2 regions of the Vibrio sp. JZG10 genome follow, and region 1 is predicted to be linked to the other one. Evidence: predicted binding sites of a transcription regulator. Region 1 holds the regulator's gene; the other holds the start of a gene.
The links. Region 1 encodes PurR, which represses purine synthesis genes. Its sites were predicted from a motif close to TNANGNAAACGTTTNCNTNA; they were not measured.
Positions count from the first base shown of each region.

Region 2: the regulator PurR is predicted to act here: its motif matches at 2,856-2,875, upstream of ACWYVB_RS04010 (formate--tetrahydrofolate ligase).

Region 1 is NZ_JBSUGE010000001.1:561,636-566,745, reverse strand. It holds gene ACWYVB_RS02570 (TVP38/TMEM64 family protein) at 1-591, opposite strand, end outside; gene ACWYVB_RS02565 (TfoX/Sxy family DNA transformation protein) at 707-1,297, opposite strand; cyclic di-GMP riboswitch class I at 1,414-1,503, opposite strand; gene purR (HTH-type transcriptional repressor PurR) at 1,789-2,793, opposite strand; gene torD (molecular chaperone TorD) at 3,259-3,906, opposite strand; gene torR (two-component system response regulator TorR) at 4,173-4,883, shown strand; gene elyC (envelope biogenesis factor ElyC) at 4,957-5,110, opposite strand, start outside.
Region 2 is NZ_JBSUGE010000002.1:324,685-329,794, forward strand. It holds gene ACWYVB_RS03995 (hypothetical protein) at 1-430, opposite strand, end outside; gene ACWYVB_RS04000 (CreA family protein) at 697-1,167, shown strand; gene ACWYVB_RS04005 (inosine/guanosine kinase) at 1,401-2,705, shown strand; gene ACWYVB_RS04010 (formate--tetrahydrofolate ligase) at 2,942-4,690, shown strand; gene glgC (glucose-1-phosphate adenylyltransferase) at 5,101-5,110, shown strand, end outside.

The DNA of each region.
Region 1 (5,110 bases):
CGCAGGTGAAATAATGCCTGACAGGCTTTCAATTGTTGCTAGCTGAGTACCGGCGTTTAAGTAAACTGCAGTGCCTGGCAACATACCTACTTGGCTAGTAAGGTAAAATCGACCTACAGACATTGGCGTTAAGCCCATCAACAAGTTGATAAGAAAGAAAGGGAATACCGGAATGAGACGCAAGGAAAATAGATAAAATGCACCGTCCTTTTCGACACCTTGGTTAATTGCGATTAACTTATTGCCGAACTTGTTTTGTACCCAGTCACGCAGCAAATATCGGCTGCTTAAAAATGCTAGCGTTGCACCCACAGTACTGGCGAAAGAAACCAGTAATAAGCTCGTCCAAAAACCAAATAGAGCCGCACCAAGTAATGTAACCACAGCAGCACCAGGAATAGAAAAAGCGGTAATTGCAATGTAGGCAAAAAAGTAAATAGCTGCCGAAAAAACAAAGTTCTGATCGATGTATGTGGTCAGCGCTTCTTGTTGGGCTTTTGCATTTTCCAACGTTAAATACTGACTAAAGTTAACGCCTAAAAAGATAATGATCGCGACCAGTATTAGGCCTAATATCAGTTTCTTATTCATATTTATGATTCCAATTTGGGATATATGTAATAAGACAGAAGGAAAGTCGAAAAAATTTCACAAAAAAACCGCAGATTAGACTGCGGTTTTACAAGATAGTTTTTAAGGCCGACTTTTATTGGAGGCCGTTCATCAACTCATCTCGGCGAGCTTGAGGTACAACGCTCCAATGAGTACCGTTAATAGCCCCTTCTAGTGCCCATAACAGCTCAATGTTGACGGTTGCAGAGTGCGTATCTCTTATCGCTTTATAAGCGTTAAGTGCACCTTCCTCTTCCAGTTTTTCTACTGACTCAATGCCTGCTTTTTTCAGCATGCGTTCAGTCGCCAGTCGTAAGTTAGGCAAATCTTTTAAGCGATTAGGCTTTGTAGTTGCCTGCTGTTCTTTTTCAAGCTTTGCCTTTTTCAACGATTGGTTAGCTACTTCGATTAAGCGTTCGCTAGACTCCCATAAATCGTTGGAAATTGCGTAGTACTTTGTAACGACTGGGAAGCCACGTTTTTTATAAACGTAAGGCTTTAGCCCTTGTTTCTCGAAGTCAGATGAAGTTTGTTGGTCTGCTCTTATATGAAGCTGATTATTTACAACTAGTGCAAACATTGTTTCATCAGCGAATAGTCCGAAGCCACCAAACATTGAGCGCGACTTGATATTACCAAGTGCCTCAAATAGCTTCATAGAGTCTTTGAGTATCGGTTTATCCATGTTTTGTTATCTCGGTGTAATTAATATTACGCCACCAAAAGTCAGGTCCGAGAGAGTAGCAAACATGCGCAAAAGCAATGTCATTACAGGGTAAAGTCATCGCTTGCACACTTGCCATCGGTAACCCCGCTACCTTCCATATAGTACTATGGTTCAGGCCGGAGGCTTTGCGTCCCACCCTTTCGAATGGTTTGCCCTGTGCGTGACAGAGTGAGCATACTTCGTATATTGAATTAACATCACGTTTTACCCGTAAAAGTGTGATTTTGGTTCAATAAAAAGTGTCGACAAGCGCATGTTTGTGCATATTTGAGAATAAGGCGGGATGATCTCGAGGTTGTGAGGGAGTGTGATTTACCTACATATAAAACAGAGACTTAGAGATTCGAGGCTTTTTGTCTAACAAACCTAAGTCAGGGAAAAGTTATTTAGAGATAAAAAATAAGCGCCCTTTTAGAGCGCTTATTTGACATCGTTATATTTGGCGAATTTTAGTTCATTTTCTTCACGGTGTTTCGAATTACAAGCTCAGGTCGCATTTCGAAAATTCGCTTTTCGTGTTCTTTATCTTTGATTCGCTCAAGTAGGATCTCGAACGCATTTTTACCCACACGACGTTTAGGTTGGTGGATAGTTGTTAACGGTGGAGAGAAGTATTCCGCAAGCTCGATGTTGTCGTAGCCGATCACTGAAATATCATCAGGAACTTTGATGCCGTTTTGTTGTAGGCGGCTCATTAGGCCCAGAGCCATTGTGTCGTTAAAGCAGAATACCGCTGTCGGACGTTTGTCCATTGCTGTAATTTTATCTGCGACTAATACGGCCGTATCACATTCAAAGTTACCTTCAAGGATCCAATCTTCATTTACAGTTAGGTTTGCTTCGCTCATCGCGCGACGGAAACCTGCAATGCGCTCTTGGCAAGCAAGTTTTTCAAAGTGACCGCTTAGACAAGCAATATCAGTATGGCCATTGTCGATCAGATGTTTGGTTGCGATGTAGCCACCTTCTTCTGAGTTATCCATGATCTTGTCCGCTTGTGAGCTTTCTGGACCCCAATCCATGACCACTTTAGGAATGTCGGCATGACGGTCAAGCATCTCTTTAAGCTCTTCGGTTAAGTCAGAACACATCACTAGGATGCCATCAACACGTTTTTCAGCCAGCATACGGATGTAATCGCGTTGTTTTTCGTAAATCCCACCCGTATTACACAGAATCAGAGTGTAGCCTTGGCGGTAACAGTAGCTCTCAACCCCGTCAATCACTTCTGAGAAGAATAGGTTGGTTGACTGCGTTACTAACATGCCAATCGTACGAGTTGAGTTGCACTTTAGGCTGCGTGCAACAGCACTTGGCGCGTAATTCAACTCGTCCACGGCTTTCATTACTTTTTCTTGCGTTGCTTCTGCAACGAAACGCGTTTTATTGATAACGTGCGAAACTGTCGTAGTGGAAACGCCGGCTAAGCGAGCAACGTCTTTTATAGTGGCCATAAATGGTGTCCTGTATCGAGCTACTGAAATATGTCGTGTTGGATGTACCTGATGCTCTAATGGTTTACACCCAGCAATCTAAGGTTGGCGCTAAGTGTTTCGGCAGCGGTTGGTCCAAGCACGACAAAAGGGTACGTAGCAGCATCGGTCGATGAATTTTATCTTTTTTCTATCTGATTAGAAATTGCCATCAACCTGTTAAAAAACACAAAAACCGCTATATTTCAGCGGTTTACATATAAATCATATTTAATCGTTTGCGCTCACATTTTAGCCCTATGTGGACTGACTAGCAATGTTTTCAGCAAGAGATTTGTGTATTTGAAGTCACATTTTGACTGCTAAATAACCAAGCGTCTTTGAGCTAAGTTAAGGCAAACGAATAATATACCCAACTTACTTACATTCAGTTATTTCAGGTATACAGGAAGCCCGATAGGCGGGCTCCTTAAAAATAGGCGGCAATTATTCACCAAGAAGGTAAGCGCTGTCTAGTTTACAAAATGCAACTAATAGTTTCGCGACGCTCGAGTAGAACCCAAATTCGTCGAATTGTTTACATTTGTCTGCAAACTGAGGTAACCAAGACATCAACTGTTGCTGGATAAAGTCGTTTTGTTTAACGAAGGCTTCTTCCATGTGTTTTTCTTGCTCAAGTTCGTTTGAGCGGATGATCATGTTGCCGAGAAAGTCTAGTTCAACGGCTAAGTGGTCCGCTGGCTCTTTTAGATTTTCATCTACTTGAACGCCAAATTCTGCCATCAACTTTTCCATTTCCTCGGCGGGCTTGTCATTCAGCAAACCTGATTCACCGATGTACATCGATGCGTAAGGAAGAGCGCCGTATTTTTCTGTCTTCAAAAACAGTTCACAAAAGTCAGCAGCAAGCTCCAATTGAGCGTCTTCACGATCTTGCAATCGGTTTAGCGCATCAACTAGGCTATCAACGGCTGGTTTCAGCGACTCATTTTCACCTAAACCTGCTAGAAAACTGCGAATTTCAACACTGTGGTAGGCTTCCAGCTCTTTCTCTGTTAGCTCTTTTGCGAACAAGCTCGAAAACCACCAGTAAATTTCAGCGCGTTTTTCATTAAAAGCTTTCACTTCTTGCATCTTGGGCTCCTGAATGATGCTTCAAGTTGTGCATCACAAAGTCAATTAGGGATATCCCCTAAGTGTAATCAATTAAAATGAATAGCAGTAACTATAATTATTATGTTTTATGGTCAAAAATTAACGTTTATTAATAGCGATGGGTAAGCTTGTTTTGAATCAATAAAAACGCTAAATCTTGCTTTTTAATGTATCTATGACTAGAAATGTTACTAGTTATGAATAGAATACGTCTTGGATAATAAGAAGACAGAAAAGTGGTGTAAATGAGCTATCACGTATTAGTCGTAGAAGATGATGTTGTAACTCGTAGTAAGCTTGCGGGATATTTCCAAAATGAGGGTTACCAAGTCAGCGAAGCAGAGAGTGGCGCAGAAATGCGTGAGGTCCTGCAAGCGGGTGATGTAGACCTAATCATGCTGGATATCAACCTGCCGGGTGAAGACGGCCTGATGCTTACTCGTGAATTACGTAGCCAATCGGATATTGGTATCATATTAGTAACAGGACGCACGGATAGCATTGATAAAATCGTAGGCCTAGAAATGGGCGCTGACGATTATGTGACAAAACCTTTTGAACTGAGGGAATTGTTGGTTCGCGTTAAAAACTTGCTGTGGCGTATTTCAGCAGCGCGTAGCGGTAGCGCGAAAGCGAACGAAACCAGTGAAGAACATATTGTACGTTTTGGAGAGTGGACATTCGACATTCAACGTCGTGCGCTGAGCCGTAACGGCGAACCCGTAAAATTGACCAAAGCAGAATACGAACTTTTGGTGGCGTTATCGTCTTACCCTAACCAGGTGTTAAGTCGCGAGCGTATTTTGAATATGATCAGCCACCGAGTTGATGCTCCCAATGATCGTACTATTGATGTTCTTATTCGACGTATGCGCGCAAAAATGGAGTTTGATCCAAAGAACCCACAAATTTTTGTGACGGTGCACGGCGAAGGCTATATGTTTGCTGGTGATTAAACTGAACAAACCTAAGTCTTAAAAAAGAAAAAGGAGAGCTTCGGCTCTCCTTTTTTGTGGTTTCAAGATAGTACTACTTTGCTTCAACCATTGGTGTTTGGCCGACAGTATCACGCAACCTTTGCCAAATGCTGCCCAAGTACTCATGCCAATAAAGCTCTGTTTGTTCTAAGTAACGCGCTTTAGGTGAGTATTTATCCCAAGGTTGACTGATTTCGCTAATAGCT
Region 2 (5,110 bases), on a different contig from region 1:
TGTATTTTGATTCAGAAACCGCGACATCAGAGATAAGCGTGTTTCCTTCAAGGTGGCTAATAATAGCGGCACCAATTGGAGCTCCAGATTTAAAACCAACATATAATTCAAAATCTGGCGTTAGAATTATCTGAGTAAGATATTCCACAATCATATCTTTATCGTACTGTTGATCCCAACGCTGAGACTGCAGGACAGAAAACATGATAGTAAGTCGGTGAAAATCGACCAGAAAAATATCGTCAGAGCTAAATTCAGAATTACTCTCAAGTAGCGTGTCTTTGTCGACCACTTGATAGGTTGCTTGTTCTAGTGCTTTGAAATAGACATCACGCCCTTTCAGACTCTCTGGTGTTGGAAATTCAACTTCAACCAGATCATACAGCCATGTATTTTTACGCTCGATACTGGCTAACTGTTGTTCATTCATTTTGATACCTTAGTTGCAAAACGAAATGTGCAGAGTGTTTCATTCTCACATAGAGTGAAGCTTAGACAGAGCGACAAGCGATATAAAGTCAAACATATTGGGAGAAAGTATGGTCACTCTAACTCATCATTTCGTTTAGAGCTGTACATTAGCATGAAGCCCACAACAAACCTAGCGTGCGTAGACCTTTCCTTGGCTAAATTTTGTTTTAGTTGCAAACCTCTGATAGATTTCATCAATATCTTTCCTAGTTAAGGACAAAAATAATGAAAAAGATGCTGTTAAGTGCATTGCTTGCTACTACGCTGGTTGGTTGTTCAGATAACGATGTTGCTGATGTAGGACTCGGTTGGTTTACTTTGAAAGACATCAAAGTAGGTGAATTAAAAGACGAGGTAGTCACGGGGGTAACGTGTCATATAGCTTCTATCGAAGCCGATTTTAGCTTAGCGGATCCAAGTGACAGCTCAATATCATGTCGTCAGACTGGCGAAATCACGCCGGAAATGATTGCAAAAATAGATAAAAGTAAGTCTGGCGAAATTGTATTTAAGAAGTCAAAAAGTATTTTCTTCAAAACAATGAAGGTTCGCCGAATTTATGATGCAGACAACCAAACCTTACTCTACCTGTCTTACACAACAAAAGAGACAGACGGTAGCTTTAAGCACAGCCTATCGACGGTTCCACTTTGGGGCACCAAGGCTTACGTTGAGCCAACTGAAGTGAAAAAGTAACGCAGCTAATTTTGAGTAGCTCCAAGCTCGTTGTTAAAGAGAATAACCGATCAACAATCTGAAAAGCGACCAATTGCAGTACTATAAGCATCAGTAATTTAGGCTATCTTGGTCGCAATTTCTCCAGCTCGCTGATTTTTTCAGCGGGCAAACTTCTTTGTAATAAAACGCCACGATTTTCATTTTTTTGTGATACAATCCCGCCTCTTTTTTTTTCTCACTCAAGAACAAGCATGAAGTTTCCTGGTCAGCGTAAATCTAAACACTACTTCCCAACTCACGCTCGAGATCCATTAGTAAACCAAATCCGACAAGCGCCTAAGCTATATCGCCCAACTATTGTTGGTGTCGGTCAAACCATCGTAGATATCGAAGCGCGTGTAGATGATGCGTTTTTAGAAAAATACAACCTAAGTAAAGGACATTCACTCGTTCTTGAAGAAAGCAAAGCAGATGCACTTTACGAAGAACTGGTTGAGCAAGGCCTAATCACACACCAATACCCAGGTGACACGATTGGCAACACGCTCCACAATTACTCAGTATTGGCGGATAGCAAATCCGTTTTGCTCGGTGTGATGTCCAAGAACATTCAAGTTGGTTCTTTTGCTTACCGTTACCTTTGCCGCACCTCTTCACGCATGAACCTCAACCACCTACAAACGGTAGATGGTCCTATTGGTCGTTGTTATACCCTGATTTCTCAAGATGGCGAACGCACATTTGCTATCAATGAAGGTCACATGAACCAACTACTTCCGGAAAGCATTCCTGAAGAGATCTTTGAGAAAGCATCAGCTCTGGTTGTTTCTTCTTACCTAATGCGCGGTAAAGAAGAGGATCCAATGCCGAAAGCGGTCCAAAAAGCGATCGACTTTGCCAAGAAGCACGATGTCCCTGTTGTACTGACTTTAGGCACAAAGTACGTTATCGAAGGTAACGCGCAGTGGTGGCAAGAGTACATTCGCGAGAACATATCTGTTGTTGCAATGAATGAAGAAGAAGGCGCCGCATTAACAGGCGAGACAGAACCGCTAGCGGCTGCTGATAAAGCACTTGAGTGGGTCGATCTTGTTCTATGTACTGCAGGGCCAAATGGCCTATACATGGCAGGTTACACCGACGAAAAAGTAAAACGAGAAACCACACACGACATTCTTGAAGGCTCAATTGAAGCCTTTAACCAATACGAATTTAGTCGTGCGATGCGTAAAGGAGATTGTGAGAAGCCAATGAAGGTATACTCTTACATTGGTCCTTACCTAGGTGGTCCACTAGAGATTAAGAACACCAACGGCGCAGGTGATGCGGCGCTTTCTGCTTTACTGCATGATATGGCTGCAAACTCTTTCCATCAAAAAGAAGTGCCTAACTCAGAAAAGCACGAAGTACGCTGTTTGACTTACTCATCACTTTCTCAGATCTGTAAATATGCAAACCGAGTAAGCTATGAAGTGTTGACGCAACACTCTCCTCGCCTATCGCGAGCACTTCCTGAACGAGAAGATAGCTTAGAAGAAACTTACTGGGATCGTTAAGATCACAGCTTTAAAGCTAAAAATACATCAAGGTCACCATTTGGTGGCCTTTTTGTTTTGATCTGGCGCAGTAAATAGTAGATTTTGTTAGTATGTAGCACAGTATAGAGCAGTAAACTCTTTACATACCGAATCGAAACCGTACCATCACCGAGCAAACGTTTGCCCAACAATAATACTTGCTCCAACTCAGATTGTTTTTCAACACTACCTGCGAGTCACTTTAGGGATTATCCATGCAGTCAGATATTGAAATTTGCCGAAACACACCACTTTCTTCTATTGATGTTATTGCGGAAAAAGTAGGGTTACTACCCGAAGAATATGACACTCACGGGAAGCACAAAGCCAAAGTCCATCCAAAATGTTTGGAGCGGCTCAAAGAGAATGATAACGGTAAGCTTGTGCTTGTTACTGCGATCACTCCTACCCCACTTGGCGAAGGAAAAACCGTTACAACTGTCGGACTGGCACAAGGTTTAGCTAAGCTTAGACAATCCGTTATCGCATGTATTAGACAACCTTCTATGGGGCCTGTATTCGGTATTAAAGGCGGTGCTGCTGGCGGTGGTTATTCCCAAGTTGCTCCAATGGAAGAACTGAACTTACACCTTACTGGTGATATCCATGCGGTGACGGCAGCGCATAATCTAGCTTCAGCCGCTCTTGATGCTCGCTTGTATCATGAACAGCGTGAAGGCTATGATGCCTTTGAAGCACGTACTGGATTAAAGGCACTTAGAATCGATACGGCAAGCATTACTTGGAAACGAGTAATGGACCATAATGATCGTGCACTACGTAACGTCAAAATTGGGTTAAATGAGCCAGGAAAAATCATCAATGGATACGAACGCGACGAAGGGTTCGATATTTCTGCCGCGTCTGAGTTAATGGCTATCATTGCACTGGCTAAAGATTTGAAAGATTTACGTCAGCGTATCGGGAAAATTGTCGTAGCGTACGATTTGAACGGAAACCCCGTAACCACGGAGGATCTGCAAGTTGCAGGAGCAATGGCAGTGACATTAAAAGAGGCCATTGCACCGACACTGATGCAAACTCTGGAAGGTGTTCCTACGTTGATTCACGCAGGCCCGTTTGCGAACATCGCCCATGGAAATTCATCCATTATTGCCGACGACATCGCGCTAAAGCTATCAAGTTACACCGTAACAGAGGCGGGGTTTGGTTCGGACATGGGATTTGAGAAAGCGTGTAACATTAAAGCTGCCGCCGCCAGCAAGGTGCCAGATTGTGTAGTGATAGTAGCGACATTACGCGGCCTCAAAGCAAATTCTGGACACTACGATTTACGACCAGGTATGGCCATTCCAGATTCCATTTTTAATCCAGACCAAGCAGCATTGGAAGCGGGATTTGAAAACTTAAAATGGCACATTAATAACGTCCATAAATATGGCATTCCAGCTGTTGTCGCTATTAACCAGTTTCCGCAAGATTGTGAGAAAGAGCTTAAAATACTTGAAGAGCTGGTTCAGAAATTTAATCCGGAAGTTAAAGTCGCTATCAGCACCGCTTTTGCGCAAGGCGGGCAAGGCACTACTCAGTTAGCTCAACATGTTATTGACGCTTGTACCCAGCCTACAGAGTTTCGTCCTTTATACAGTAAAGAACAATCGTTACACGAAAAACTTATGGCTGTGTGTGAAGCTGGCTATGGTGCCGCCAATATAGAAATGAGTTCTCTTGCTACTGAACAGCTCAACCATTTTGAAAATCTAGGTTTTAACAACTTAGCGGTTTGCATAGCGAAAACTCCACTATCGATAACAACAGATTCCGCTGTCAAAGGTGCGCCGACAGGTTTTACCGTCCCTATCCGCGAGTTACGTCTGTGTGCTGGCGCTGGGTTTGTGTATGCGTTATCAGGCACGGTGATGACGATGCCAGGTTTGCCTGATAAACCTGCATTTATGAATTTAGACCTTGATGATGAAGGAAATATCGTCGGTCTCTCTTAGTGTAACGTCAACGTATAGTTGACTATAAAGGAAGCACGTTTAAAGAGTGAGTGGTTTACTTCTATATCCACTCACTTTGAACAGACGAAGAGGCGTGCTTGATTATCTTTATCTTACTGTTTTATCGTCACTTTACATTGTAAATCCATACTTATTTTCTCCCCTTCCCTATAATTTTGCGCCAATTTGATGCACGGCCTACTTAGCACTTCACCAATGTGGTGCAATTGCCTTGCGATGAACTTTTAACTCCTTTGATTTTTAAAGAGATATTCTATGGCTCGAATCTTGTACTAAAGTTTGCAGTAGTAAACACATCAGCACATGCACTTTCAAAACCTCTGCGCTGTACACCACTTCCTCCTGGTTAGCACCGTTTTGATGCATGCAAAAAAGGGAAAGGGAACAATATGGAAGACG